2 regions of the Priestia sp. TGN 0903 genome follow, and region 1 is predicted to be linked to the other one. Evidence: predicted binding sites of a transcription regulator. Region 1 holds the regulator's gene; the other holds the start of a gene.
The links. The regulator NrdR, encoded in region 1, represses ribonucleotide reductase genes. The targets are predictions, from matches to a motif close to AACACNATATATNGTGTT.

Region 1 (15,450 bases):
ACTTCGCGAGCTCGAATGCCCTCGTTTACCATCATGTCCTTGCTAATAAGTAGCCACCTCCAAGGTTTAATGAGCGAATACGCTTGCTTAGACCGATTATTAACTCACACAAAAAAGTGTGAGTACATACTGCACCCACACTTCTATCGTTTTAATTAAGATACGATGTACCTGCTAACTGCTTTATGCGTCACTCAGGTGAGAAGCGGGTGCTTCTTCTTCTGTATAAACAAGTATTCAATTACTTAAGCTATTATAGTATCAACAAAGACAAAAGTCAATGATTTCGTTCTTTTTTCACAACAAAAATTATTGTATCAAAGGAAAACCATTTATGCAACAGTTTTTTATAAATGTTAGATAAAAAAGCAGAGAATTTCAATTCTCTGCTTTTTTCATTAACGAGATGCTTCTGCTTTTACATTTTGTAAAAAGGCTTGGAAATCCACTGTTTCTGAATTCTGCTCACCATATTTACGTACGTTTACTGCTTTATCTTCTACTTCTTTATCCCCTACAACAAGCATGTAAGGAATTTTTTGCATTTGAGCCTCACGAATTTTATAGCCAATTTTCTCATCGCGAGAATCAAGTTCCACACGAATACCCGCAAGCTGAAGCTGTTCTTGCACTTCTTTTGCATACTCAAGGTGAACCGTAGGTGATACTGGAATCACTTGAACTTGTACAGGTGCTAACCACGTTGGGAAAGCTCCTTTGTATTCTTCGATTAAGAAAGCGACAAAACGTTCCATTGTTGACACCACGCCGCGGTGAATAACAACAGGTCGATGCTGTTTTCCGTCTTCCCCTACATACGTTAAATCAAAGCGTTCAGGAAGTAAGAAATCCAATTGAACCGTAGATAGCGTCTCTTCTTTACCAAGAGCTGTTTTAACTTGAACATCTAGTTTTGGACCGTAGAATGCCGCTTCGCCTTCAGCTTCATAATAATCAAGGTCAAGCTCATCCATTGCATCTTTTAACATGCTTTGTGCTTTTTCCCACATTGCATCATCATCGAAGTATTTTTCTGTATCTTCAGGATCACGATAAGATAGACGGAATGAATAATTTTCAAATCCAAAATCTTTATAAACCGCTTCAACTAAGCGAACCACACGAATAAATTCTTCTTTGATTTGATCCGGACGTACAAAGATATGTGCATCATTTAACGTCATGCCTCGAACGCGCTGAAGTCCTGATAATGCTCCTGACATTTCGTAGCGGTGCATTGTTCCAAGTTCAGCAATACGGATTGGAAGCTCACGATAGCTGTGAATACCTTGTTTGTACACCATCATGTGATGAGGACAGTTCATTGGACGAAGAACCAGGTCTTCGTTATCCATTTCCATTGCAGGGAACATGTCATCTTGATAGTGCTCCCAGTGACCAGACGTTTTGTAAAGTTCTACACTTCCAAGCACCGGCGTGTAAACGTGCTGATAACCAAGGCTTACTTCTTTATCTACGATATAACGCTCGATAATACGGCGGATCGTCGCACCTTTTGGAAGCCATAAAGGAAGACCTTGTCCTACTTTTTGAGAATTTGTAAATAAGTTTAACTCTTTACCAAGTTTACGGTGGTCACGTTCTTTTGCTTCTTCAAGAAGACGAAGATGCTCGTCTAAATCTGCTTTTGTAAAGAATGCTGTACCGTAAATACGCTGCAGCATTTGATTGTCGCTGTCTCCGCGCCAATAAGCACCTGCTACGCTTAATAGTTTAAACTCTTTAATTTTGCCTGTTGACGGCACGTGCACACCTCGGCAAAGATCAAAGAATTCGCCTTGTTGGTAAATCGTCACCTTTTCACCTGCTGGAATCGCATCAATCAATTCAAGCTTTAGTTCATCGCCAACTTCTTTAAAAAGTTGAATGGCTTCTTCACGAGAAACTTCTTTTCGTTCAATTTCAATATTTGAATTAACGATTTTTTTCATTTCTTTTTCAATTCTACCTAAATCTTCAGGAGTAATTGATTCTTCCATATCGATGTCATAGTAAAACCCATTTTCGATAACCGGGCCTACACCTAGCTGTACTTTTACATCTTTGTATAAACGTTTGATTGCTTGAGCCATTAAATGCGCTGTACTATGGCGCATAATTTCAAGCGCTTCAGGAGCATCTTGCGTAATGATTTCAAGACTGCCATCTTGTTCGATTGGCGTACGTAAATCCAGCAGCTCGCCGTTTACTTTACCTGCTAATGCTTTTTTCTTTAATCCCGGGCTAATAGAAGCCGCAATATCTTCTGTTGATGATCCTTTTGGATACTCTTTAACAGCTCCATCAGGAAATGTCATTTTGATTACTTCTGACACAACTTTCCACTCCTTTAACATAACTAATAAACTTTTTGTAAAAACAAAAAACTCGTCCCTTATAAAAAGGGACGAGTTGTGTATACACGCGGTACCACCCTTGTTTCCTCTTCGTATCTTGGATAACCCAAATAACCCGAAGCGGCTCGAGGTTTTATAACGGAAATTCCGTCAGTAATTACTAGAGACGCTGCTCGTTTACTACTGAAGTTTAGAGGTGGTAAGAATATATTCCGTGTTAGGAGATTTTCAGCCTAGATCTCCCTCTCTATAAACCGTAAATATACACTCATGTCCTCATCATAACTTGTGACATATAGCTGTTTTTCAATATGCATTTATTATATTCATTTTCAAAATAGAAATCAACCTTTCACGTTATATTTTGCTTTTGATCAAACGGAAATTCATTTTTTTCGTATAACATCACTTTTTCTTGAAAAATATTTTGAATGGTATAAACAAAATCATGATCATGCTGGTCGCTATACAGATGAATAGCAGCTGGAGATAAACTCAGCAAAGGCGCGATGATAGTTGAGTCTATGTATACTGATTCTTGTTCAGATAGAAAGGCCTCTGCTAGGGCTGCACATTCACGCTCCGGAACATATCTACTGCTTTGGTCGTACAATACAAACTTGTTTTTATTCAAATGCATTACATACACATCGCCTGTAGATGACTGTCTTTCATTAGCTGCTTGACGCAGCTGATGAATAAGAATTTGATAGTCTTGTTCAAGCTTATATTCATCAATCGCCAGCTCAGCATAATAGCGCAGCCGCTCTTGATATTCTTTTAAACGGAATTGGAGAAAAGACTCAAAGGTGAATGTTACATTATGAATGAAGAAGTCTTGAAGAGCCTGGCGGATAAGTAATTCTCTTGGAAGGGAAAATGTTTTTTGCGGAATTTCGCCTCTCTCTCCTTCCATAATCCCCCTCATAATTTGAAGCAGCAAATCTTGTTCTTCCTCTTCTGAATAGAAAAATTGTTCTTTTAATATGTTTACCATCATCTTTTTTTCTTTCTTTTTTAAAATCACGTGCGTTAATACCGGTATCACCATGTCTTGTAAAATGGCCTCTCGATTGTATGTCTCATCAATAACTAAAAGCTGATTATTCACCAACTTCAAGCACTGTGAACCATATGATAAAGCGCTTCGCTTCGCGCATAAAGACTCATATACAATGACTGCGTCTTCTACATATTTAAAGAATATTTTCATTCCTCATAGCCCCCCTTTGGACACGCTTTATTAATGTATATGGGGCAACATGCAAAAAAATGAGCAAGTCGTTACAAGAAATGTAAAACGACCTGCTCATCTATTTCGTTTATTCTCTCCATTCATTTCAACGGGAATGGCTAGAGACTTAATTCGTTCCATGACACGAGCGGCTTTGAGCTCTTCCTGCTCGCCTCGTTGGGTATAAGTCAAATGATGTTGAAGCTCTTTAAAATTTAAATTCGAGCTGAAAAATGTCGGCAAATTTTCGAGCATGCGGAATTGTAAAATGGTTCCGAGCACATCGTCTCGCATCCAGCTCGTTACAGATTCTGCTCCGAGATCATCAAGCATAAGAACCGGTACTTTTTTGACATACTCTATTTTCTCATTGAAGCTTTGATCTTGAAACGAACCTTTTAACTCACGCAAAAACTCCGGGACATACAGAATCGTAGATTTCACTTTCTTTTCGGCTAACGCATTGGCAATTGCTCCAAGAAAATACGTCTTCCCCACACCAAACGAACCGTGTAAATATAAAGCTTTCATTTTCTTATTTGGCTCATATTCTCGCACAAAATCTCTTACTAATTTAATGGCTTCAAATCTTCCCTGCTCAATTTCAATATCAGACATCGTTGCCTGTAAAATTTCTTTGGGCACGTACATACACTGAATAAAAGATTCTTGTTCTTTTCGCTCATCTTCTTGTACTTTTCTAGGACAGCGTTCATACTGTAAATCAATATTACGGCCTTTTACAACCAGCTGAGGGTGATACCCCTTCACCATATTGACACAGCTTTGCAGAGAAGGGCATTTGTCACAGCATTTGCTCTGGTCGATGAATTCATGCATCTTCATCAAGCCTCGGTCGACCATTTGCTCATCTAACTCATGGCGATGCTCTTGCAGAAACGTTTTAACTTCGGGATTAGACAGAATACTGTTTCTTAATGCTTCTAAACGTGCTTTAAAATCCTTTTTGTTCACTAACTGATTTAGTGAATCATTGATAGGCTTCATCTTTTTCACCTCATCTCTATCATACCTGCTTTTTATTCTTTATGCTTTTGTTTTAGCTCTTGATCTAACTGCTTGAGCTCTTCTTGTAGCTTTCGTTTTTCTTCTTCAAATTCATCCGCTTCTTTTGAAGGCTGCTTTTTCTCTTCTTTTTCTTCATCGCTCAACCACTCTGGCACCATTTCTTTACGCACAATTTTTCGTCCGGCCGTTTTTTTATTTTGCTTTGCCTCGGTCCAGTTCTGATATTCTTTCTGTTCATTTTTAGCTAAATTCATGGCATCTTGAACAGTTTGTACCTTTTTGCGCGCCCAGTGTCCAGCAATTTTCTCTACATAGCTCTTAGATAATTTCATATCGGATCTTAGCATAACATAGTAAATCAGAACATTTACTACCCCTGGTGAAAGCTTTTGATTAAACATCACTTCTTCAATCATTTGCAAATCTGCTTTTGATGGCTCTGCCCCCCCTGAAAACTCGATCAATAGCTGTCGAGGAGAGGTGACTTCTAGCTGTTGAATGAGCTGCTCTTCCTTAGTCTGAGGCTGCTTTTCCTGCATGGTACGAAGCATAGGAGGCTGAATTTGTTCGCTTAGATTGGGAAGTGCTTCTCCATTTTCAAATTGGTAAAAGGACTGTGCTGCTTTTCTAAGCAATTCAATATCAACTTGATCATTCTCATTTAGCGAATCGAGCACTACATTTTTCATTTGAAGAGGATCAATGCCGTATAAAAAAGCTAACTTTTCAATCGCTTGTTTTACTTTAGATGTAATTGACCTTTTCGAAATCATTGAATCTGTTAGGCCTGCTAAAAATAAATCAAAATCAAAGGAATCCGGGCTCATCTCAATAGAAGCACGGTTTGAAGAATCTATAAAGTCCGTTTGAGCATCAGGAGAAAATACATCCTTGCTTTCAGACTGAAAACTTGGAGCCAGCTCCGTTGCTTTAACTGATTTAAATACATCGTTAAATGAATGCGTCACATCTTTGAACGATTGATCATCCACGAGTGAATCCGAAAAATAATTTTTTATTTTTTGAAAGATGGATTTTCCTAGTCGGTTATATAAATATACATTTAACACGCCATCGTTAAAGAACTGATGGGGCGTAAGAGGAGGAATGAGCTCATAAATGAACACACGAACATCATCTTCTTCCTTAATATATGTTTTTAACAAACCAATACCTTCTAATTTTAACCGCTCATGGTAAATAGCTTTCAAATTAATTTGCATCATTGACATTAGGTGATGATGCGTAGACTCTTTTCCCCATAAACGATCTTGTTCCAGCTCGCTCCATAGCGTCATATACAAACCAAAACACGTCGTACCCACCAACGGCTGATAGAGCATTGTTAAAATCTTTCGGTCGTATTCCTGCAGTATGCCGCTCGAACGAACAACATAACGATCGACCGGTATCATTTCTTTCCAATGTTGTTCTTTCATGTCGTTCCCTACCTACTTTTAAAGTAATAGAAATGACAAAAAAAGAGCCTAAAGAATACTTCAATAGCTCTTTTACAGTCGTTCCTTCTTAATTAAATCTTTTAATTCATCAATAAATACATTGATGTCTTTAAATTGTCGGTATACCGAAGCAAATCGAACATAAGAGACTTCATCGATAGCAGCTAATCGCTCCATCACCATTTCTCCTACCACATCTGACTGCACCTCTGATGTACCCTGACTGCGCAGCTCTGTTTCAATATCGTGTACGGTATCTTCCAGTTGTTTTAAGCTTACTTGGCGTTTTTCACACGCCTTAATTAACCCTCGAAGGATTTTGTCTTTGCTGAACTCTTCTCTCGCTCCATCTTTTTTTACAACAATTAACGGAAGTTCTTCTACTTTCTCAAAAGTTGTAAAACGATAGTGACACTCTTCGCATTCACGTCTTCTACGAATAGAGCGGCCTTCTTCTACAGGGCGCGAGTCCAGCACTCTCGTTCCATTGTAATGACAGGATGGGCACTTCATATTCTCAGCTCCAATAATAAACCTTGTTTTTCTTTTTATTTTCTCTCATATAAGTTAATTTTCATCTATGTTAGCCGGCTATTCGCCATTTATTATGATTGTCATCATCATTTCCTTTATCAAACACGATGCTATATTAAAGGATTTACTTTATTCCATCTTATAGAAAACAAGGCTTGAATACAAGTAAAGGAAAAGGAATTTCCCCATTTTATTTCCTGAAATTCAAAAATGATAAGGAACTTACGAAGAAAGAGGAATAAGTTTTTGATCAAAGCTCTTATAAAGCGTACGTACAAGTTCTTTGCTAAAACCAAAATCAACTGGCACCACTTTTGACTCTGTTGTAGCAGAAAAATCGATAGCGGTTTCAAGAGGACGTACGCTAATAATGGTAATCACAACAAAAGCTTTTCTTCCTTTTACAACGTTTAAGCTAATTTCTCCTCGCTCTTCATACGCAGCAAGTATCTCTATCCCTTGCATATGCTTCAACATTTCATGAACTTGCTTAAATGCATTCCCAGCCGTTGTTTTGTAATAATGCGTTTTTAGAGTCGGATCTGAATGACGATCGCTTGTTTCTACATGATTAGAAAATAAAGATTTAACTACTTGTACTACCCCCATGTTGTTATCCCCTTTGTTTTTGCATATTAAAAATTTATATACTAAAAAGAGGTGTGTAATACACCTCTTAACTTACGTAATCAATCGACACTATTAAAGTGCATTCGCTTTAGTTTGTTTTACCTGAACAGGACCCATTCCACGTGGTAATTCAATTGTTTCACGTGTCTGTGCACTTAGAGCATCTGCAATATAATCTGCTGCGATTGTAGGATCTAAATGACCACAAGTATAAACATCGATACTTGCATAACCATGCTCTGGGAAGCTGTGAATCGTTAAATGTGATTCTGAAATAATAACAACGCCACTTACACCTTGAGGTGCAAATTTATGGAACGCTACTTCGCGAACTTCCGCACCAGATTTTAAAGCTGCATCAACAAACGTTTTTTCAATATAATCAATATCATTTAACTTATCGAAATCGCATCCCCATAATTCTGAGATGACATGACGACCCATTGTTTCCATAATGATATTTCCCCCTTTAACAATTTTTAATCGTTAAACATGAAGTTCTTTCGCCATATAGCATGTTAACTACCACGGGGGAAAGTTAGTCCAAAGAGGTCCTAACCCTTTAAGTAGCCACATCACCGAAAGGTACACAAGAAGTTCACGAAACATAGTATACTTTGTTTACATTTATTTTGCAATACGTGTTTTGATTTTATTAAAGATTGTTCCCGCAGATAGACCTATACAAATTACCACTGTGTTCTCGTGAGACAGTGTGTAAAAGCTGCTAAACGACTATTCATTTTTTTAATAAAATTGAGGAAAAGAAACACTCCTTTGCATCATTATCTTATTGCTTTTCCCTATTCTTCTGAATAAAAACAAAAAAAACAGGGCGATAGCTCCCTGTTTTTTTAAAAAGCAATCTATAGCTTTCTTAGCTTACTCTTATCTTTGATCCATTACGCATTTCTGCAGCAATATATCTTACCAAATCGACTACGCGCTGAGAGTAGCCCCACTCGTTATCGTACCAAGCTAACACTTTAATTTTATGATCTTCCATTACGATAGTCGATAGTCCATCTACAATCGCTGAATGAGGATTTGTATTAAAGTCAATTGATACGAGTGGTTCCATTGTTAAATTTAAAATATTCTTTAATGGCCCTTCAGCAGCTTTAATGAACGCTAGATTAACATCTTCCATCGTCACAGGTTTCCTTACATCCACAACTAAATCGACAAGCGATACGTTCGGCGTAGGAACGCGCAGCGCCATTCCATGAAGCTTTCCTTTTAAATGAGGAAGAACTAATGAAAGCGCCTTGGCTGCTCCAGTTGTTGTAGGAATAATTGATTGAGCACACGCACGGGCTCTTCGCAAGTCTTTATGCGGGTTATCAATATTCTTTTGATCATTTGTATATGCGTGAACGGTCGTCATTAAACCGTTTTCAATTGTGAACGCTTCGTCTAACACCTTGACAACTGGAGCTAGACAATTTGTCGTACAAGAGGCATTAGAGATAATGTTATGCTGATTCACATCAAACTCTCGTTCGTTTACGCCCATCACAATAGTAATATCTTCTTGTTTACCCGGTGCCGTTAAGACAACTTTTTTCGCACCTGCTTCAATATGTAACTGCGCTTTTTCTCTTGAATTAAATTTCCCTGTTGCTTCAACGACTAAATCAATCCCAAGCTCTTTCCAAGGCAAATTCAGCGGATCGCGTGAATTTAATAGCTGGATTCTTTTACCGTTAACAATTAGCGCATCATCATCACATTTAACGTCTCCATTAAATGGTCCGTGTATAGAGTCATATTTGATTAAATGTGCTAATGTTTCTGCTGGATAAGATGCATTTATGGCAATAATATCTAAATTCTCCTCTATAATCGCTGTGCGAAAAACCATTCTTCCTATTCTCCCAAAACCATTAATGGCAATACGTGCTTTCATGGCTATACCCCTCTCTATATGTGTTATACTATTTAACTTTTTATATTGAATAGTATAACATAAATATTTAAAAAGTGAATAATATTAATTTTTTTTAATAAATTATTTTAATTGAGTTTTACTATATGTATATAGCGAGAACAGATATTTAACACATTCTTTTTTAGAAGCTCGTAAATATTCTCAATAAAAAAATCCGAACGAGCTTGATTCTACCTCAAGAATCAAGCTCGTTCGGATTTCCCTTCAGCTAACATACGTTTATCCAAGCCTCTTTAATCTAGCCATAGGGCTAATATACTTAAAAGCTGTTGTTTTGTTTCCTCTACAGGTCCGTTGTTATTGATCACCGCATCGGCTAAGGCTACTTTCTGAATCAAAGGCAGCTGTGCGTGGATACGTGCATAGGCATCTTTCGTCGAGAGATCATTACGAGATTTTAACCTTTCTAGCTGCACAGGCTCATCGACATATACAACCACTACTTTGTCGACTAAATGCGTCAAATCACTTTCAAACAGCAGCGGAATATCTAATACCACAGCATCGTATCCTTCCTCGATATACCTTTCCTTTTGAGAAAGCATTTCTTTTCTTACCGCAGGGTGTACAATTGCATTCAACTTTTTACGTTCTTCCTCTTGAGAAAACACAATTTCCCCTAAAGCCGCTCGATTGATCTCCGCATTTTCGTGAAGAATGGCACGGCCGAACGTCTCTACAATTTGGTTATATGCTTCTTTTCCTGGTTCGACGACTTCTTTTGCAATGTGGTCAGCATCGATTACTGGAATATTAATATCTCTCAGCATTCCGGTTACCGTACTTTTTCCACTAGCAATTCCGCCCGTTAATCCAATTACAATTGACATTGGCCTCTCCTTTATCGCTTTATTTAAAATCTAAAAATACCTAAAATAATAAGCAGAACTCCCGGTAAAAAGGAAAACATTTTCATCCATGATAAACGTGAAAAAACTTTGCCAAACTGTATGCCAGCACTTAAAAAAAGTGAACTCATAAGAGCTACAGCAATTGCTAAAGCATACGGCGAATAACCTAATAAAGCTGCTCCAAACCCTGCTCCAAATGCATCAAGAGATAATGCAATTCCAAGTATAAATGCTTCAATCCCAGTGATGGAACCTGAATTATCTAAATCTGCTGCCGTTGGTTTTTTCAATACGTTAATGACTAAGCCAATTGACTTAATTTCAATTTTCACTAATGTTTTTTCTTCTTTCACTCGAGATGAATCTGCCGGACAAAAAAACTGGTATAAAATCCACATTCCAAGTAGAACAAGAATACCTCCGCCTACTTTATTTAGTACATCCACTGAAAATAGATGCGTAAGTACCTTTCCTAAAAACATAGAAAACATTAAAGAAAATGCTGAGCAACATGAAATAATAAAAATGGATTTCAGCGGGATTTTCACCTTTCGAAGTCCGTATGTCAGGCCAACGCTAAAGCTGTCAAGACTTACGGCAAAAGCAAGAATAAGTAAAGAAAATGTTATCATGATGAGAGGACTCCTTTCCTTTCTGTCTATACGTAGTATATGAAAGGAGCCCATCCATTGTTATTTTTTAGCCGGCTGACAATTTGGGCAGATATGTGTTCCTCTACCGCCTACAACAAATTTTTCAATTGGGGTACCGCAAATTTTACAGGATTCGCCTTTTCTTCCGTACACGTAAAGCTGCTGCTGAAACATGCCTATTTGCCCCTGTGTGTTTACATACGTACGAATTGTGCTGCCCCCTTGTTTCACCGCTTCTTGAAGGGTCGCTACAATTTCTTCGTACAATTTTTCATACTCTTCGTCTGTTAATTGGCTTGCCACTCGTTCAGGGTGAATCCCTGCGCGAAATAGTGCTTCATCTACATAAATATTCCCTAGCCCAACCACGACATTTTGATCGAGTAAAACCGGCTTGATTTTTCGAGAGGTTTTGCCGATTCGCATTTTTAACTGACTTGGATTAAATGTTTCGTCAAACGGTTCAGGTCCAAGGCCAATAAGAGGAGGAAACAGATCTTCCTCTCCCTTTTTAAATAAGTGCATGGTACCAAATTTCCTTACATCCCGGTATCGTAATTCTGTTCCGTCGGTGAAGTGAAAAAAGACGTGTACATGCTTATCTGGTTCGTCTGCATTTTCATGGAGAGCATATTTTCCTTCCATACGCAGATGAGAAACCATCGTATAATCATCGAGTACAATTTTCAAAAACTTACCTCTGCGTTCAACATCTCGAATGGTTTGTCCAACAAGCGCGTCACAAAACTGCTCAACTTGCTCAGGACGTTTGATAATATTAGGCCATTTAACGGTTACACGCTCAATGGTCTTACCACTGGCTAATTCAATCAACGTACGTCTGACGGTCTCAACTTCTGGTAATTCTGGCACGTTTGTCACATCCTTTTTCCACTACTTTGCTTCGTACCAAGTCTTTCCGTAAGAATAATCTACTTTCAACGGAACTTCTAGCTCTAAAGCATGCTCCATTACTTCTGGTACGATTTTCTCTAAAATTTTAATTTCTTCTTCTGGGGCTTCAAAAATCAGCTCATCGTGTACTTGAAGCAGCAGCTTAGCCTGAAGATTTTCATCTTTTAAGCGCTTATCCATTTCAATCATTGCTTTTTTAATAATGTCAGCTGCTGTCCCTTGAATAGGCGTATTCATAGCTGTACGCTCAGCGAAGCTGCGGAGGTTAAAGTTTCGGCTCGTGATTTCAGGCAAGTAACGGCGGCGGTGCAAGAGCGTTGTTACGTATCCCTTTTCTTTTGCATCGCGCACAATCGTATCCATATACTCCTGTACACCCGGGAAGCTTTTTAAATAGCGTTCAATAAAAGTAGCCGCTGCTTTTCTTGTAATTCCTAAACTTTGCGATAAACCGTAATCACTGATGCCATAGACGATTCCAAAATTAACTGCTTTAGCCTGACGGCGCATATTCGACGTTACTTCTTCTCTTTCGACGTGGAACACATCCATCGCTGTTTTCGTATGAATATCTAAGTCATGCTTAAACGCATCAATTAGCTTTTCATCATTTGCAATATGAGCCAGTACGCGCAGCTCAATTTGTGAATAATCCGCCGCAAATATTAACCAATCAGGCTGTGAAGGCACGAACGCACCTCTTATTTTTTTACCTTCTTCAAGACGAATCGGGATGTTTTGCAAGTTAGGATCTACTGAGCTTAACCTTCCCGTTTGAGTTAACGTTTGATTAAAGCGGGTATGAACTTTTCCATCGCTTTCATGAATAACCTTTTTTAACCCTTCGATATACGTAGACTGTAATTTTCCTAGCTGACGGTATTGTAAAATCTCTGGGATAATATCATGGGCGCTAGCTAATTGCTCTAATACATCAGCTGATGTGGAATAGCCTGTCTTTGTTTTCTTTATGACTGGAAGCTGCATTTTTTCAAAAAGAACAACTCCTAGCTGCTTTGGTGAATTAATATTGAATTCTTGTCCAGCGTATTCGTAGATTTTCGCTTCAATTTTTTCAAGCTGTTCTCGAAGATCTTCGCCCATTTCATCCAAACGCGCCCGATCAATTTTCACCCCTTGATATTCCATATCGGCAAGGACAATGGCAAGAGGCATTTCAAGCTTTTCAAACAGCTCAAACTGTTCATTTTCAACCAATTCTTTTTCCAACACTTCTTTTAAATAAGCTACGGCGGCTGCTTTTCTTATAACATGCTCAGCTAGCTGAGCAGCTTCCGCAATGCTTCGCTTAGCTCCTTTTCCATACACCGCTTCATCTGATTGCACTTGATGATATCCTTTTAATTTTGCAATTGTCGCTAGGTCATCATTTGCTTCAGCGGGATTTAAGATGTAAGAAGCAATCATTACATCATGTTCAATTCCTTTAATTTCATGCCCCGCCCATTTTAACGATACAATCGTACGTTTTCCATTAAATACCGTCTTTTTTACATCTTCATCTTCTAGCCATGCTGTAAACTTGGAAGATGAAAGAGCTGTGTCTTTATCAATAAAATAGTGGCCGTTTTTGTTGCTGATTCCAAAACCGAGCAGCTGATTGTGATGATAGTTTTCTTCATAACCTTCTACGATCAGAGCTGCTTCGCTTGTTAACATATCATCGTGAACTTCCTGCACTATTTCAAACGTCAGTTCTTCAAAATCTGCTTCCTCTTCTGCTGATTCACCAAATTTAGCAAGCAGAGAATTAAACCCAAGCTCTTTAAATAAAGAGATGACCTTTGAAGATTCAAACCCGTCATATTTCGCATCTTCTACAGATACTTCAAGAGGCGCTTCGCAATAAATAGTTGCAAGCTTTTTACTCATGATGGCTGATTCACAATTATCTTCTAGCTTTTCTTTTAATTTTTTACCGCTGACTTGATCGATAGATTGCAATACATTTTCAACGGTTTCAAACTCTTTTAATAACTTTAAGGCTGTTTTTTCTCCAACTCCGGGCACGCCTGGAATATTATCTGAGCTGTCTCCCATAAGACCCTTCATATCAATGATTTGCGCAGCCGTGATTCCATATTTTTCATCAATGGCTGCAGGCGTATAGGAATCCACATCCGTAATTCCTTTTCTCGTAATATCTACGGTTACATGCTCTGACACAAGCTGAAGTAAATCTTTATCACCGGAAATGACTTTCACGGCCATTCCTTTTTGTTCTGCTTGTTTTGAAAGTGTACCGATAATATCATCTGCTTCGTACTCAGGCAGTTCATAGCGCTTAATTCCATATGCATCTAATAACTCACGAATAAAGGGAAACTGCTCTGAAAGTTCAGGAGGCGTCTTTTGTCTGCCTCCTTTATATTCTGTAAATGTTTTGTGACGAAACGTTGTTTTCCCTGCATCAAAAGCCACCAGTAAATGCGTTGGCTTCTCTTCCTCTAAAATACGTGTCAGCATTGTAGTAAAGCCGTATATGGCATTTGTATGTATTCCTTTATCATTGTTTAAAAGCGGCAAAGCAAAAAATGCACGGTAGGCAATACTATTCCCGTCAATTAATACTAGTTTTTGTGTCATTCATGTTCCTCCATTTCGCTCTCTTCTTATCTTACCTTTATTTTAGCAAACAATAAGCTTTAAGGACAAAAAGTACTCTTGAATTCAACGTTTTATTTTCATATGGTGATAAGATCTATACATCATAAAATAAAAAACACCGCCTAGTTATTTTAGGCGGTGTAGCATGTGAATGGATAGAAATTGTCAAAAAGAATCGGCGAAAATAGCACGGTTAAAGCTATTTTCGCCTTACATATTGGCTCCTTGGATGAAGGGGTTTCCATGAAAAATTGTATCAATTAATTATTAAGCTACATTAAATAAATTGTAAAAGGAACGTAAACATTTTACATCTGCGGCAAATACTTGTGCAGCTTCACCGAAAAAGTTGTCCCTTTATTGACTTCACTTTTCACTTCAATTTCCCCTTTATGAGCTTCAACAAGATGTTTAACAATTGCTAATCCAAGACCTGTTCCTCCGGAATTGCGGCTTCTTGCTTTATCTACTCTGTAAAAACGCTCAAAAATACGTGAAATTTCATCAGAATCAATACCGATACCTGTATCTTGAACATGAACCGTAATCGTTTCTTCTTCCTCTTCAAGCGAAACGTGAACGGTTCCTCCAGGCATTGTATACATGAGCGCATTGCCAATTAAGTTAACGAACACTTGCATAAGGCGCTGACTGTCACCATCAATCCACGCTTCTTCAGGAAGCGTATCTAACGTTAGAGTGATTTCTTTTTCATTCGCTCGGTTCGATAGCACTGTTATGACCTCATAGAGAAGGGTATTCAAATCTACTGAATGAATGCTTAGTTTAAAACCTTGCTGTTCAACTTTAGATAAATCCAAAAGATCTTGAATCAGGCTCTCCATGCGCTGGCTTTCCGTTAGAATAATAGATAGAAACTGCTCTCGCAGCTTTGGATCTTCCATGGCACCGTCTAACAATGTCTCACTAAACCCTTTAATGGACGTAATAGGCGTTTTTAGTTCATGAGACACATTCGCTACAAAGTCACGGCGCACTTGTTCTAGTTTTTTCAGCTCGGTAATATCATGGAAAACAAGCACAATGCCTTTCCATTCATCGTTTAAGCCAATAATCGGCGCTCCGTAAACATCAAAATATCTTCGTTCAATATTTAAAGGCAAAACGACTTGTTTTCGAACCTTTACTTCGGTCATAAATATTTTTTCCACAAGTTTAATGATTTCTTTGTGCTCAAATACCTCATA
Region 2 (15,450 bases), on a different contig from region 1:
TATCAATAGAAATAACTTTCACAGCTGAAACAACCTCGGAATCACCCGATGCTTTTTTACTTACGGCAACTGAAATGGATTTAATATTATCAGCGGTAGGTTCGTCGTTCGGCTTTTTTGTTTCAATGTGAATTCGATCAATTGCTACACCATACTGATCCATCAACTCCTCTTTTACATCTGCCTCCATTTGGACAGCCATTTGTTCTAAAATATATGCACGTTGTGAAGCTTGTATTTCTTTTTTCTGATTTTCCATTGAATTTTCTACCTGTTGATCGGATCGAATAGATGATAAGCTAAGTGATTTCAGCATTTGATTAACATCCACTTTAAAAATTTGAAAAACGGGTGTAATAATAATCAGCATCAAAAGAAGTCCAACCACCAGCTTCGTATACTTTTGAAAACTAGAATTGGGCAACAGTAAATTAATAATGGTAGCTAATAAGATAAAAAGAACGATATTCGTAATCCACGTCGTTAAGGCCTGCAATTTCTTCACCTCACCATCATTGTGACGTTGCTCGCTGTAATGATGACCGTTAAACATAAGAAAAACATAAGCGAGACAACAGCAAGCGCCGCAAAAATATAGATGACGCTTTTGCTGATAATGCTCAAGCAGGAAATAACCGGTCCTCCTCCAATGGGTTGAAGAAGAGCTGCTGCTAGCTTATAGATAAAAGCGAGCGTTAACACTTTAATAGCCGGAAATGCGACGATTAACAGTAAGACTGCTACTCCAGCAATCCCTACTGAATTCTTTAATAGAAGCGAGGCACTGATGACTGTATCAGCCGCATCTGTGAACACACGCCCTACAACAGGTATAAAGTTCCCTGTGACGAACTTTGCCGTTCGAATCGTAATACCGTCAGCAACAGCTGATGTGGCACCTTGGACGGATAGCACACCTAAAAAAACAGTTAGGAATATTCCAAGCACGCCAATGCTTATATTTCTCAACAGCTGAGCAAGCTGTGTAACCTTATGCTCATCTGAAATCGTACTCACAATGCTAAGCAGTGCTGAAAGAAAAAGCAGCGGCATCACTACGTATTGAATAAGCAAACCGCTGGTGTTCATTAAAAACAAAATCATCGGATGAAAAAAGGCTGCCGATACAACTCCTCCTGATGATGCCATTAAGGCAAGCAGCAGCGGCACCAGAGCTAAAATGAATTTGGTCATGGTCTCAATCGCTCCTGTTGCATAAGAAATAGCAATTTGAAAACTATTAAGAGCAATGATGATCAAAACCATATATACAAGCGCATACGCTACTTTACTTACGGTTTGCTGATTAAACGCACTTTGGAGCGTTTGCAAAAACACGCTAAAAACCGTTAGCATAATGAGTGTACCGAGGAGCTTTCCATTCGCTAATACTTCGTGAAATAAAAACTTTACAAGACCTCCTAGCCATTCTTTAAGAGAGAACTCTTTTTCTCCTTTTAAAAAATCGACTAAACTTCCCTTCTGACTCTCGGGTAAAAAGCCGCCGTATTGGGTAATAATATCGTCCCAAAACTGTTTGACTTCATCGATACCGAGCTTATCAATTTGTTCATTGACAAGTTCTTGCTGCTTCGGGGGTTCGGAAGCTTGTACATTTTCTGGAAAGAAAAAAAAGAGGAACAAAAGAAGAGCGAGTATATTCACTTTAAACGTCCACCGCTTCATTTCGTCACCTCATATTAAGTAAAATTAATTGGGCAGCATTGAAATAATCGTTTCAATAATGACCGTCAAAATAGGAATTGCCATGGAGAGAATCAGCACTTTTCCACCTAATTCAATTTTAGAAGCAATGGCACCTTGTCCTGCATCTTTCGTAATTTGAGCACCAAATTCGGCGATATAGGCAATACCAATGATTTTCAAAATGGTTTCCACATAAATCATGTTAACGTGAGCATTGATCGACAGCCGCTCGACCATCTTAATAATCTCGTAGATTTGATCAATTAAAAAAAGAAAGATCACGGATCCCACGAATACGACAAGTAAAAAAGCAATAGGTGATTTATGTTCTTTTAAAATGAGTGCCAAAAATGTCGCTACTAATCCTAAGCCCACAATTTGAAGCATTTCAATGGCAAATCACCCCTCTACCCTTGAAATAAAAAAACCGATTTGATTTTTTGAAATAAGTCCTCCACAATCGAAGCAACCATAAATAAAATATAAATAAAACCGATGAGGGTAACCCAATTCGCGTAATCTTTTTTTCCCATCTGTTCGAGTACGGTGACTAAAAAAGCTACGACGATACCAATCCCAGCAATCTGAAAAATGGTGTTCATATCAATTCCCACATTCAATCCTCCTCCATCGCTACATCAATAGGATGACCAGTAGCAATCCAGATAGAAAGCCTAAACTTTTAACCATTTTTTCATAGCGATTCTGCTTATCAACTGCATCTTGTTCTTCGCGTTCGAGATGGTTCAGCGTCAGCAAAATATGCTTTTGCTGCGAATAACGATCATGCTGACCAAGCGTTTCACCAAATTGTTTTAAGATTTCCAGTTCTCCTGTTTTAAGTGCGGTTTGTTTCCAAAATTGGTCCAACGTCTTTTCCCAAGCTTCCTTGACACTTTCAGTACCTTCTTTTAATTTCATTGAAAACTCACTAAATAAAGAAGCTAAAGGGTTAGGAAGCTGTAGAGATAACAAATGAGCAACTTCTTGAAGAGGCCGGTTGCTATACATAATTTCCGCTTCTAACGACCGAAGAGCCGTTTTTAATTGCCTGAGCTGCCTAGGTCTTTCGCTAAGCTGCTTTGCAAACTCAAATCCTGTGTAAGTGGAAGCAAATAAGATAAAGATGGCACCAAACAGTTTCATACACCATCACCCTTTACTATTTTCAATAAGCGACTTTTCAGCGGTCAATTTCATGGAGTTATAATGCTCATCATAGATAGCCTGAAGTGTTCCAGGACCTCGGCTGTTCGATAGCACAACATACTTTTTAAATACGTGAAGTTTCATTAAAGCTTGCAAAGTGGGACGCTTCATTAAATCGTCAATGTCATACCCATGAACAGTCATAATGACACGAACACCAGCATTAACGGCTTCAAGTACGGCCTTACAATCTTCTTCACTTCCAACTTCATCCACGATCAGTACATCGGGACTCATGGAGCGAATCATCATCATCATGCCTTCAGCTTTCGGACAGCTATCTAATAAATCCATTCTAGATCCGAATGTATGCTGAGGAACCCCTTTAACAGCCCCAGCAATTTCTGATCGTTCATCTACAATCCCTACTTTAAACGGAGGAATCTTAGAGCGCTCTATGCCAGTGCTTATTACTCTGGCTAAATCACGAATCATGGTTGTTTTTCCTGTTTGAGGAGGTCCTATAATGACCGTACTTTGCCAATAGCGATTGTATAAAAAAGGAATAAGCTGATTCGAAATGCCAATCTTTTGTTTAGCAATCCGGATATTAAAGGATGATACATCACGAATCACACGAACCTGTCCATTTTCCGTTACAACTTTTCCCGCTAGTCCAACCCGGTGTCCGCCTTCAATGGTGACATATCCTTTTTTTAATTCTTCTTCAATCATATAAATCGAAAACTGGCTTAGTTTATTTAAGATAAATAAAGCATCTTCTGCACTTGGAAGATACGATTCGAAATAAGGCTGATTGTTGATTGTAAATTCGACAGGTCTTCCTATGCGCACTCGAATTTCTTCTAGCACATGAGAATGGTTTGTGACATAAAATTCAACAGTCTTTTTTAAATTAGGCGGAAAAATTGCAAGTATTTCGTTTAACATATTCATCCCCTCATATTTGAACTCACTTCAATGTATTATGAGCTTGACCATTTTATGCCTACCTTTTATTTAAAAACACCGATTAAAATGAAGAGCACTCCTATTACAATCATGATTAATTTTCCAAAAGATAATTGATCTGCTACGGACACTAAACCAATGGTGAAAGAACTCACCATTACAATCGGACCAACAAGCGCTAGCATTCCATTAATCATTAACGCTTTTTTCACATCATTGTTTGTGACAATTAAAATAGCGGCAATAAACTCAATAAATGAAGAAATAAATCGAAGGCACGCCATCGTTAATACCGTACCGTTTAAATGATCCAACCACTGCTTCATAAGCCCCTCCTATATCTCTGCGTTGTTTAGTACAACCTATGCAAAATAAGGAAGGGTTAGCACAAAAAAACACACAAAAAAGGCAGAGAATCATTCTCTGCCTTTTTCGTGTGTTTGCAGCTTGCTTACACGACCGAATTACGCGCGTGATACGTAGCTGCTGTCTGTTGTGTTAATAATTAATACGTCGCCTTCATTTACGAAGAAAGGAACGTTTACTGTTAAACCAGTTTCAACAGTTGCTGGTTTTGTACCGCCAGAAGCTGTGTCACCTTTAATACCAGGTTCAGTTTCTGTTACTTTAAGCTCAACTGTGTTTGGAAGTTCAACACCTAATGTCTCACCTTGATACATCATAATTGCGACTTCCATATTTTCTTTTAAGAATTTTAGCTCATATTCAATTGCACTCGCCGGAAGCTCTAATTGCTCATAAGACTGGTTGTCCATGAATACGTGCTGATCGCCGCTTGCATATAGATATTGCATTTTACGATTATCAATTTGAGCTTTTCCTACCTTTTCACCTGCACGGAACGTTTTTTCTTGCACAGCTCCTGTACGAAGGTTACGTAGTTTTGAGCGAACGAATGCAGCGCCTTTACCAGGCTTTACGTGTTGGAAATCCATTACACGCCAAATACCCCCGTCTACTTCTACTGTCAAACCTGTACGAAAATCATTTACTGAAATCATGAAGAAATCCTCCTACATTTTATAAAATAATGAACTCTTTTGATGAGTGCGATAATGCCTCATTACCTTCTGCTGTGACGACCGTATCATCTTCAATACGAACGCCCCCTAAGTCTGGTATGTAAATACCTGGTTCAACGGTTACAATCATACCTGGCTGCAGTACATCTGTAGATTTCACAGAAAGCGATGGGCCTTCGTGTACTTCTAACCCTACGCCGTGACCGGTCGAATGTCCAAAATACTGGCCGTATCCGTGTTCTGTAATATAATCACGCGTTAGCGCATCTGCTTCTTTACCCGTCATACCTGCTTTGATACCGTTCATTCCGTTAAGCTCTGCTTGCAGTACGACATTATAAATTTCTTTTAGCTTATCACTTACTTCACCGACGGCAAATGTTCGTGTGATATCTGAACAGTAACCATTATAGTATGCGCCAAAATCAAGCGTTACAAGTTCGCCTTTTTCAATTACTTTGTCAGAAGCAACACCATGCGGTAAAGCCCCGCGATGCCCTGAAGCAACAATTGTATCAAAAGATGAAGATGTTGCGCCTTGTTTTCTCATAAAGAACTCCAGTTCATTCGATACTTGAAGCTCTGTTAAACCAGGACGAACAAAGGTTAAAATATGTTCATATGCTGCATCTGCTATTTTTGCAGCTTCCTTTAATATCTTAATCTCTGAGTCACTCTTTATCAAGCGTAAGTTTTCGATTGCGTGCGAGATTGGAACAAGTTCCGCGCCGATATGCTTATCAAATAATTGATGCTGTCCATATGTAACATAATTCTGTTCAAAACCAAGCTTTTTAATTCCAAATTGTTTCACTACATTCGCTACTTCTTCTACAATAGGACCCTTGTGCTGAACGATATCAAAACCTTCTGTTTGACTAGTTGCTTGTTCAACATAACGAAAATCTGTTACAAATGCCGCTTTGTCTTCAGAAATGATAACGACACCAGCAGATCCTGTAAAATTGGTCATATAGCGTCTGTTATATTCACTTGTAACGACAACACCGTCTACATTCAACTTTGAAAACTGTTCGCGTAGTTTTTCGATTTTCATTTTATTTCCCCCTTAATTGTAAAAGTGCCTGCAGAGCAAGCTCGTATCCGTATAAACCTAACCCGACAATTTGACCATGCGTAACAGGTGCCGTCACCGAATGGTGGCGAAACTCTTCACGCTTATGTACGTTCGAAATATGCACTTCAATAACAGGAACAGATATACTGGCAATCGCATCTCGAATGGCATAACTGTAGTGAGTAAAAGCACCAGGATTGATCATAATCCCATCAAACTTCTCATCCGCTTCGTGAATCCAGTCGATAATTACACCTTCGTGATTAGACTGTACGCACTCAACTTCTACCCCATGGTCTCTGCCTGCTCGCTGAAGCTTCTCTTCAAGATTTTGAAGATTATCTGTCCCATATACCGCTGGTTCGCGTACGCCTAAACGGTTTAAATTAGGACCGTTTATTACTAAAATCTTATTCATCTTATTTCAACACTCTCCCCTACTACGAACCCTTTATGCAGCTCACTTGTGTGAATTTACACTTTATTTTTCTTTTTAAATCATTATATAGAATATATTAGCATACGTTGGAACATTCACACTACTTATTCGCCGTTTGAAAATCTGTAGATTCATCTTTTGTTTGAAGCTCTGCCGCTTCAAAAGAAATGGAATATCCGATGAATACACCATATAAAATATAAATACAGAGGGATGAAATAATTGTGTTAGCTGGAAGCTCTCCAATTGTTTTCAAGTTAGGAAAGAGCGGATTCAAAACAACGAATACGATTGCCCACCATAATAATCCGTAAGCAAAACCTATCCAAATTGTTTTAAACTTCTTTAATAGGACGTAGTATAACAACCCGACAACAATAGATAATACCCCTATGAGAAAAATACTGACGATAACACCTATTCCTTTATCCTTCCAATCACCTAATGCCCATGGATCTAAAAGCATATTTGGATTGATAACACTAAAGCTAAACAGATAATTTAAATAGCCAATAAAGCTCCAGAAAACCCCTCCAAAAAAGGAAATAAAGATGGCTTTAAATAAAAAAGATATTTCCTGTTTATGCGTAGGTTGGTTATCCTGTTTTTTTTCATGCTGTTCTTTAGGTTCTGACATATTAATCACCTCTTGATGTAGTATGAACTTTTTTCTCATTTCCTACCGACTCATTTCTAAGTTTTTACGTTTATTACTCTTCCTATACGCAAGAAGGGCGCCTGATATCGCAGAGACATTTTAAAACTACTTCGCACAGAGTTTCATAAACAAATTTTATAAATGAAAGGAAAAAAATTCATATGAAGGGTGTGGAGATGAAAAATATTGGCTAAACTAGATAACATGCATCCGCCTAGAGGTTTATTTGATTTTGCTGTAGAATATAAAATACTAAGAAGTCTAGTCTAGTTAAGTTAGGTTGGTGCCTGAAATGTCTAAATTACAAAAACCTGCGTATGGTGGTCAAGCCGTTATAGAAGGTGTCATGTTCGGTGGCAAACGTATGATGGTGACGGCTATTCGCCGCAAAGATCAATCTATTGATTATTTTCATTCAAAAAGAAAATCAAATTCCGTACTCACTGCTTTAAAAAAAATTCCTTTTTTACGAGGAATTGCTGCTATTGTTGAAGCCAGTGCAAACGGTACGCAGCACTTGAACTTTTCCTCTGAACGCTATGACGTGAATCCAGAAGATGATGCTCAAGTAGCAGCAGAACAACAAAAAGAGAAAAAAGAATCAAAACTATCTTTAATATTTGGCGTTGCAACTATTGGTGTAATATCCTTTCTTTTCGGGAAAGTACTATTTACATTGATTCCTGTGTTTTTAGCACAATTGACACGTCCTGTTTTCACTTCAAGTGTAGCTCAAGTTTTTATTGAAGGAGTATTTAAACTATTATTGCTCCTTGGCTATATTTATGTGATTTCACAAACGCCACTTATTAAACGGGTGTTTCAATATCATGGAGCAGAACACAAGGTCATTAATGCATATGAAAACAATGCTGAACTTACGGTAGAAGCCGTTCAAGCACAATCTCGACTTCATTATCGCTGCGGAAGTAGCTTTATCCTCTTTACCGTAGTTGTAGGAATGTTTGTCTACCTACTAGTTCCAACGGATCCTCTTTGGTTACGAATTGTGGATCGCCTTGCATTAATTCCAGTTGTCCTTGGTTTATCATTTGAAGTGTTACAGTTAACCAATAAAGTTCGTCATGTCCCTCTTCTTCGCTTTTTAGGTTATCCCGGTTTATGGCTTCAGCTTTTAACAACCAAAGAACCAAAAGATGATCAAGTTGAAGTTGCGATTGCTTCATTTAAAGAACTTTTACGCGTTGAAAATGAACTTTCTTCTACCACTGACGAACAAGTTGTCTAATCCACACCGTTTTGCTTTCTTTTTTTACTATTTTAGGAGGTGAACAAAATGAGACGTCCATTCGTGAAACCACTTGTATATGGTCTAATCGGGTTAGGAGTCATTGGCTTTGCATTTACGTTGATTACAGATCCAGCTGTTTTATTACGTCAAGCAGGTTATATTTTTCTGTTTATCATTTTGTTTTACTTAGTTTATCGGTTTATTCTCCGCCCTTCTCAGACAAAAGGTCAAGATAGAGGCTATGTGCGCGCAGTAAAGCAATCGAAACTGCGTCAAAAAGAAAAAGAGCGAGGAAGCAACAAAGTTGATATGCATACGTACCGAAGCTCAAATAAGCGCCCGGTATCCAAATCAACGAAACCGCTAAAGAAAAAGAAAAACAACTCACACTTGACCGTCATCGAAGGTAAAAAAGGAAAAAAGAAAAATAGAGCATTCTTTTAAAAAAACAAGGAGAAAAGCCTCCTTGTTTTTTTAATAGCACCATTTTTTCAAAAATGCCCTTGTACGCTTTTTGCCAAACGCAATCAGCTCTTCCTTCCGTTCTTCTGTGAGGGTAAATTCTGTCGCAAAAACTTGATTAACAGGTAAAAAGATAATATTTTTTTCGTGACGTTTTGAAATATGTCTTGCATCGTGCGCATCTTTCATCGTCTCAAAAAGCGCACTGAATAAACCAACGGCATTTTTAATTTTATTCCGTTCTCTCTCTTCGTCCTTCGGACTCAGCTTCACACCAATTACCGGTCGTTTCTTCAAACTTTTATCATCATCAAATAAAAAAATTGGAAAGTTGCTTAACACTCCCCCGTCGACTATTAAACTGCTTGGAGTAGATTTTAATTTAACCGGCTCAAAAAAATATGGAATGCTGCAGCTCATCCGAACGGCTCTTGCTACAGAAAAACGATTCGGATCAATGTGATATTTAGGCAAATCATCTGGAAGAACAAGCATCGTACTGTTGGTCAAATCTGACGCAATAATACGCAGCGACTGATCAGGCAAATCAGCAAATGTACGAATTCCTCTGCTCCGCAACTTCTCAGCAATCCACTTTTCAAGCCTTTCTCCTTTATATAATCCCATTTTCCAATATAAAAACAGCCATTTTGTCAAGCTCGATGGTAAAAAGGACATTCTTTGATCTAGGAAAGAAGATAACTCAATTTCATTCATCATTTCAACGATTTCTTCACTTGTATAACCAGCTGCTACAAATGCACAAATAATGGAACCCGCACTCGTTCCCGCTAACCGCCGAAAAATAAAGCCTTTTTCTTCTAAAGCTTGTAACGCACCAATCAGTGCAAGCCCTTTAATACCGCCACCTGAAAATACTCCGTCGACGTACACAGCCTCTCCTCCAAACTACCTACTCTACATTTGTAGTCGACTCAGCAACAAGTTATGATAAAAAGAAAAAAAGCAGTGACGCTATTGGCCGCTGCTTTTCCCTTATAATTTTTGCTCTTCTTCATTTCGTTTCTGTACATTGCGAAGATCTTGAATACGGTTATGATTTTCTTCAAAGTATTGAACCAAGTCCCCAATTCGATCAATGGAATTCCAGCTTAAATGATGTTCAATTCCTTCTACGTCATCATAAATATTCTTCTCATCCACGCCAATGATTCGCAATAGCTGCTCTAAGAGCTCGTGGCGATAAACAAGACGTTTTCCAATCTTCTGTCCCTTAGCTGTTAAAACAAGGCCTCGATATTTTTCATAAATTAAGTACTCATCTTTGTCTAGTTTTTGAACCATCTTTGTTACAGATGAGGGGTGAACCGCCAATGCATCAGCAATATCAGACACTCGAGCGTATCCTTTATCTTCAATTAGCATATATATTTGTTCAATATAATCTTCCATACTCGGTGTAGGCATGAAATCTCCCCCAATTAATATTATGTATTGCTAATAATAAGTCATAAATGTCTGTTTCTTATAGTGATATCGTGTTCATGTTTGATAATCTATGTGAAAAAAACGTGTAAATAAAGCGATGTCATAAGATAAAACTGGATAAAAGACATTCAATTAAAATCATACTACAATGCTTATTCAAATACAAGAACCGTTCTCTCCCGCTTCTTATTTATGCCCCATTTTCATACATAATAAAAGCCGACTCACTTGAGTCAGCTTTTACTAGTCAATCATGATTAAAAATTAAAGGCCGCATTTCAGCTGTGCACCACAGTTTGTACATGTGTTGCATCCGCCCATTTCCTCTACCGTTCCTTGACGGCAAACCGGACACGTATTACCTACTTCAGAACCGATTGTTACATCAGTTGAACGAATTTCATTAATTGTATCAACTAACACAACGTGTGGTTTTGTTTCTTCTTTTGGCGCTTCAATTTCTTCATCAAATGTATTTTCTTCTGCTTTTAGCGTTAAGACTTGTGCATCACGGCTTCCGTCTACGTACACCGTACCGCCTTTTGCTCCGCCTTTATACAGACGCTCGTACACTTTTTGAACTTGCTCTACCGTGTAACCACGAGGAGCGTTTACTGTTTTACTAATTGAGCTATCAATCCAGCGCTGAATCACACATTGCACGTCCGCGTGAGCTTGTGGTGCAAGTTCCATAGCTGAAATGAACCATTCAGGAAGATTGTTTGGATCTGCTTCTGGATGCTGATCTAAATACTCTTGAACGATATCAGCTTTCACTTCAATAAACTTACCTAAACGACCGCTTCGGAAGTATGAGAATGAGAAATAAGGTTCAAGACCCGTTGATACTCCAACCATCGTTCCAGTACTGCCTGTTGGCGCTACTGTTAATAAATGAGAGTTTCGGATACCGTGCTCTTTAATGTTTTCACGAATATCTTCAGGCATTTTTTTCATGAAGCCTGTATTTGTGAATGCTTCACGTAAAGAAGCCGTTTCAGCATCTGTTTCGCCCACTAAGAACGGGAAGCTTCCTTTTTCTTTTCCAAGCTCTACAGACGCGCGGTAAGCCGTCGTGGCAATTGTTTCAAACACTTTATCTACTAACTCATTGCCTTTGTCAGAGCCGTATTCTGTTTCACAATAAATAAGAAGATCGTGAAGACCCATTACACCAAGACCAACGCGGCGTTCGCCAAGCGCTTGCTTTTGGTTTTCTTCTAAGAAATAAGGAGTTGCATCAATAACGTTATCTTGCATTCTAACGCCCGTTTCAACCGTTTGACGTAGCTTTTCAAAGTTAACTGTTTTTGTTTCTTTATCTGCCATTTGCGCTAAGTTAACAGCAGCTAAGTTACAAACAGAGAATGGTGCAAGTGGTTGTTCACCACATGGATTCGTTGCAACAACGTGCTGACCATATGCTTGAGCATTTGTCATGTCATTGGCATTGTCGAAGAAGAAAATGCCTGGTTCAGCTGAGTACGTTGCACAAATATTAATTAAGTTCCATAGCTCTTTTGCACGGATAGTACGGTACGTACGAACTTTGTTTCCTTGTTTTGCCCACTCGCGCACGTCGCCTACTTCGTGCCAGTTTTCATTGTAGTTAGCCATTTCTTCTTTTGAATAGCTTTCTACGTCTGGGAAGCGAAGTTCGTATTCACCGTCGTTTTCAACAGCATCCATAAAATCTTTTGTTAAGCATACAGAAATGTTTGCTCCTGTTAAAAACTCTGAGTTATGAACGCTGTACGTTCCGCCAGTTTGCAGCTTTTCTTCTGCATCTTTAATGATTTTTTCATTAAATCCACCAAGACCAGGAATTTGTTTATAGTTAATGATTCCTTGGTACATTGCTTCTTCAGACTCTGTTAGCGGCGTGAACTTCAATTTATCTTGCGCGTGCTTTTTAATCATTTCGTCATTTGTGTTTTCAATTAAGAAACGTAAAATGCGAGGGTTTTGCATTTTAGAAATAATAAACTCTACAATGTCAGGATGCCAGTCGGCAAGCATGATCATTTGAGCCCCACGACGTGACCCACCTTGCTCAACAAGATGCGTCAGTTTAGCAATATCATCTAACCATGAAACCGAACCAGATGATTTGCCGTTTACACCGCGAGCCAGCGTGTTGCGCGGGCGAAGAGTTGAACCATTCGTTCCAACACCGCCTCCGCGGCTCATGATTTCCATTACTTGTTTGCGGTGTTCTGAAATACCTTCACGTGAATCTTTTACATAAGGCATTACGTAACAGTTAAAGTACGTTACGTCCGTGTCAGCACCTGCACCGTAAAGAACGCGGCCAGCTGGTACAAAGTTTAGCTGAACAAGCTCTTGATAGAACTTTTCAAACCACTCTTTGCGCTTTTCTTCTGTTTTTTCCACAGAAGCTAAGCCTGTTGCATTACGTTTTGCAATTTGCTCATAGAAGACCTCTAGAGGTTTTTCAATAACATCTAAAGAACGAGTAATTAACCCATTTTCTGCTTCTTCAGGTGATAAAGCTCCTCTAAACTCATCTTCTACCTTGACAACAGCGGTTTTTTGCTCAAAATTAATGCTTTCCACATAGCCAAGTCCTCGTGCTGGAAATTTTGGGTCTTCTTTTACAGTTAGAACAACAAAATCTCCTTCTGATAACGTTAATTTTTCCGTATCTTTAAACGCATAGCGGTCTAACATTACCAATCTTGAAACACCTTTATGAGTTAACTTCATATCCGGTGTAATCGGATGTACTTGCGGAAAGCGTTCAATATCTGAATTGAGCTTTTCAACATTCATATTCACTTTTTGATTTAACAAAACAGTCATTCTCACAACTCCTTACCTATCGAACATCTATAAATTTATTAACTCTATTTCCTTTTAAAGGAAATAGAGTTTTTCAATCAACTATCAATAACTTACCACACGGCTTGGACGAATTCAATATATAGTATTTGACACTTCTCCAAACATCTACATATAGAAGGGTGTCAAGTGAAATATTTTTTTTTTCGTAAAAAAAGTGTTTGACTTTTCTTCCCTATATATTCTATTAGCCAAGCATTGTTTCTAAAAATTCCAATAAAAAGTGCAACTTATAAGAAGTTGCACTTTTATCTATTTACCATCCGCATTCGTTTAGCGCTTAAAGTTCCATTCATCCGATCCGTACTTTGTGCGCGCTAGTTCTTCTACATATGCTTCCTCTTCTTCAGACAGTGTATACGGTTCTAAATCGATATCAAGAGCAGAAGCAAATCCTTTATAAAACGCTTCTTTTGCTTCTTCGATAGAAATTTTGCGGCCCGCAATTGCATTGATCGCTACGGCTTTAGAACGAAATGCGCGCTGCATTCTTTCTTTCACGCGGTCATTTGGATAATTAAACACGCTGAATAATTTATCTTCATCAATCTCTAACAGAATAGAGCCGTGCTGTAGAATAACTCCTTTTTGTCTAGTTTGGGCACTTCCAGCAATTTTGCGGCCCTCTACAACAAGTTCATACCAAGAAGGAGCATCAAAGCACACGGACGAACGAGGGTTTTTTAAGCTATTTTTTTCTTCTTCTGAACGAGGAATAGCAAAATAAGCCTCGAGCCCTAACGAACGAAATCCTTCCAGTAAACCTTCAGAGATGACGCGATATGCCTCTGTAACTGTCTTAGGCATATTAGGATACTCTTCAGATACAATGACGCTGTAAGTAAGCTCTTCATCATGAAGCACGCCCCTGCCGCCCGTTGGACGTCTCACAAAGCCTAATCCTAATTCTTTTACTTTATCAAAGTTAATTTCTTTTTCAGCTTTTTGAAAATAACCGATCGACAGCGTTGGAGGGTTCCATCCGTAAAAACGAATCGTAGGTGGAATTTCCCCTTTACTATGCCATTCTAATAACGCTTCATCTAACGCCATATTGTAATAAGGCGAACGGTTGTTGGAATCAATAAATCTCCACTTTGCTTTCATCTACCTCATCCTCAGCTATATGTAATATAAAAAATAAATCCGTTTTTTAGTCTACCAAAAGATTGAGCTAAGGAAAAGCAAAGAGCAACATAAAACTGCGAATTCAAATGTGGTAGTTTTTTCATTTTCGGGAAGAAATCCGCTAGATTCAAGGCAAAATCGCTTTACTTCTAATTTCATTCACTTATATAATAAGAGTATGGATTTTGTCGAAGAAAGGAAGAATCAGCATGTCAGCAATTACAGCAGTACTCATTTTACTTGGAGTAATCATCATATACTCTGTCGTTATGTTCTTTATCCAACGTCGCATTATGAAAACGTTAACTGAAGAAGAATTCCGCAGCGGCTACCGCAAGGCACAGCTAGTTGATATTCGTGAACCGAATGAATTCGAAAACGGACATATTTTAGGCGCACGAAATATTCCGCTGTCACAGTTCCGTATGCGCATTAAAGAATTTCGTTCAGATCAGCCTGTCTACATCTATTGTCAAAGCGGAATGCGCACAGGACGCGCAGCACAAATGCTTCGTCGCCACGGTGTTAAAGAAATCTATGATTTAAAAGGCGGCTTCAAAATGTGGAACGGTAAAGTGAAAAAGAAAAAATAATGGTATGTATATAGAAAAACCTCGCCTTTGGGCGAGGTTTTTTGTTAGACGTTTTGAACAGCCTGTTCTTTCTGATAGCGAAGCACTGGCTTTCTAGCTGCCAGCGTTTCGTCAAGGCGCTTCACAACCGTTGTATGAGGAGCTTCCTGTACGACTTCAGGCGTTTCTTCTGCTTCTTTTGCAATTTGAATCATCGCATCGATAAACGCATCTAGCGTTTCTTTCGACTCTGTTTCCGTTGGTTCGATCATCATGCACTCTTCTACGATAAGAGGGAAGTAGATCGTCGGCGGATGATAGCCAAAATCAAGCAGTCGTTTCGCGATATCCAATGTGCGCACACCAAGCTTTTTCTGACGTTTTCCTGATAAAACAAATTCGTGCTTACAGTGACGGTCAAACGGCAGCTCATAGTGCTCTGCTAAACGACGCATCATATAGTTGGCATTTAACACAGCATTTTCTGTTACGGCTTTTAAGCCGTCTGGACCCATTGAACGAATATACGTATAAGCGCGAACGTTGATGCCGAAGTTTCCGTAAAACGGCTTTACGCGTCCAATTGACTGAGGACGGTTATAGTCAAAGTGATAGCCTTGTTCTGTTTTCACAAGCACTGGTTTAGGCAAATAAGGAATTAAATCTGCTTTTACCCCTA

Region 2: a site for NrdR is predicted at 13,144-13,161, ahead of ACRPLY_RS22070 (vitamin B12-dependent ribonucleotide reductase). Genes of this name have one in related genera too.

What each region holds. Positions count from the first base shown of each region.
Region 1 covers NZ_JBOZGL010000005.1:225,075-240,524, forward strand. The annotation lists gene infC (translation initiation factor IF-3) at 1-35, opposite strand, end outside; ribosomal protein L20 leader region at 105-227, opposite strand; gene thrS (threonine--tRNA ligase) at 399-2,357, opposite strand; T-box leader at 2,401-2,649, opposite strand; gene ytxC (sporulation protein YtxC) at 2,710-3,570, opposite strand; gene dnaI (primosomal protein DnaI) at 3,667-4,599, opposite strand; gene ACRPLY_RS18660 (replication initiation and membrane attachment family protein) at 4,632-6,059, opposite strand; gene nrdR (transcriptional regulator NrdR) at 6,132-6,593, opposite strand; gene ACRPLY_RS18670 (hypothetical protein) at 6,837-7,223, opposite strand; gene speD (adenosylmethionine decarboxylase) at 7,317-7,697, opposite strand; gene ACRPLY_RS18680 (glyceraldehyde-3-phosphate dehydrogenase) at 8,122-9,153, opposite strand; gene coaE (dephospho-CoA kinase) at 9,429-10,025, opposite strand; gene ytaF (sporulation membrane protein YtaF) at 10,049-10,678, opposite strand; gene mutM (DNA-formamidopyrimidine glycosylase) at 10,739-11,572, opposite strand; gene polA (DNA polymerase I) at 11,594-14,221, opposite strand; gene pnpS (two-component system histidine kinase PnpS) at 14,551-15,450, opposite strand, start outside.
Region 2 covers NZ_JBOZGL010000007.1:136,033-151,482, forward strand. The annotation lists gene spoIIIAF (stage III sporulation protein AF) at 1-505, opposite strand, end outside; gene spoIIIAE (stage III sporulation protein AE) at 502-1,686, opposite strand; gene spoIIIAD (stage III sporulation protein AD) at 1,711-2,094, opposite strand; gene spoIIIAC (stage III sporulation protein AC) at 2,115-2,321, opposite strand; gene spoIIIAB (stage III sporulation protein SpoIIIAB) at 2,341-2,853, opposite strand; gene spoIIIAA (stage III sporulation protein AA) at 2,860-3,807, opposite strand; gene ACRPLY_RS22025 (YqhV family protein) at 3,873-4,154, opposite strand; gene efp (elongation factor P) at 4,293-4,850, opposite strand; gene ACRPLY_RS22035 (M24 family metallopeptidase) at 4,870-5,928, opposite strand; gene aroQ (type II 3-dehydroquinate dehydratase) at 5,930-6,367, opposite strand; gene ACRPLY_RS22045 (YqhR family membrane protein) at 6,489-7,025, opposite strand; gene ACRPLY_RS22050 (DUF1385 domain-containing protein) at 7,339-8,295, shown strand; gene ACRPLY_RS22055 (SA1362 family protein) at 8,344-8,742, shown strand; gene ACRPLY_RS22060 (patatin-like phospholipase family protein) at 8,773-9,654, opposite strand; gene mntR (transcriptional regulator MntR) at 9,757-10,188, opposite strand; gene ACRPLY_RS22070 (vitamin B12-dependent ribonucleotide reductase) at 10,474-13,032, opposite strand; gene ACRPLY_RS22075 (lipoate--protein ligase family protein) at 13,345-14,178, opposite strand; gene ACRPLY_RS22080 (rhodanese-like domain-containing protein) at 14,409-14,792, shown strand; gene gcvPB (aminomethyl-transferring glycine dehydrogenase subunit GcvPB) at 14,837-15,450, opposite strand, start outside.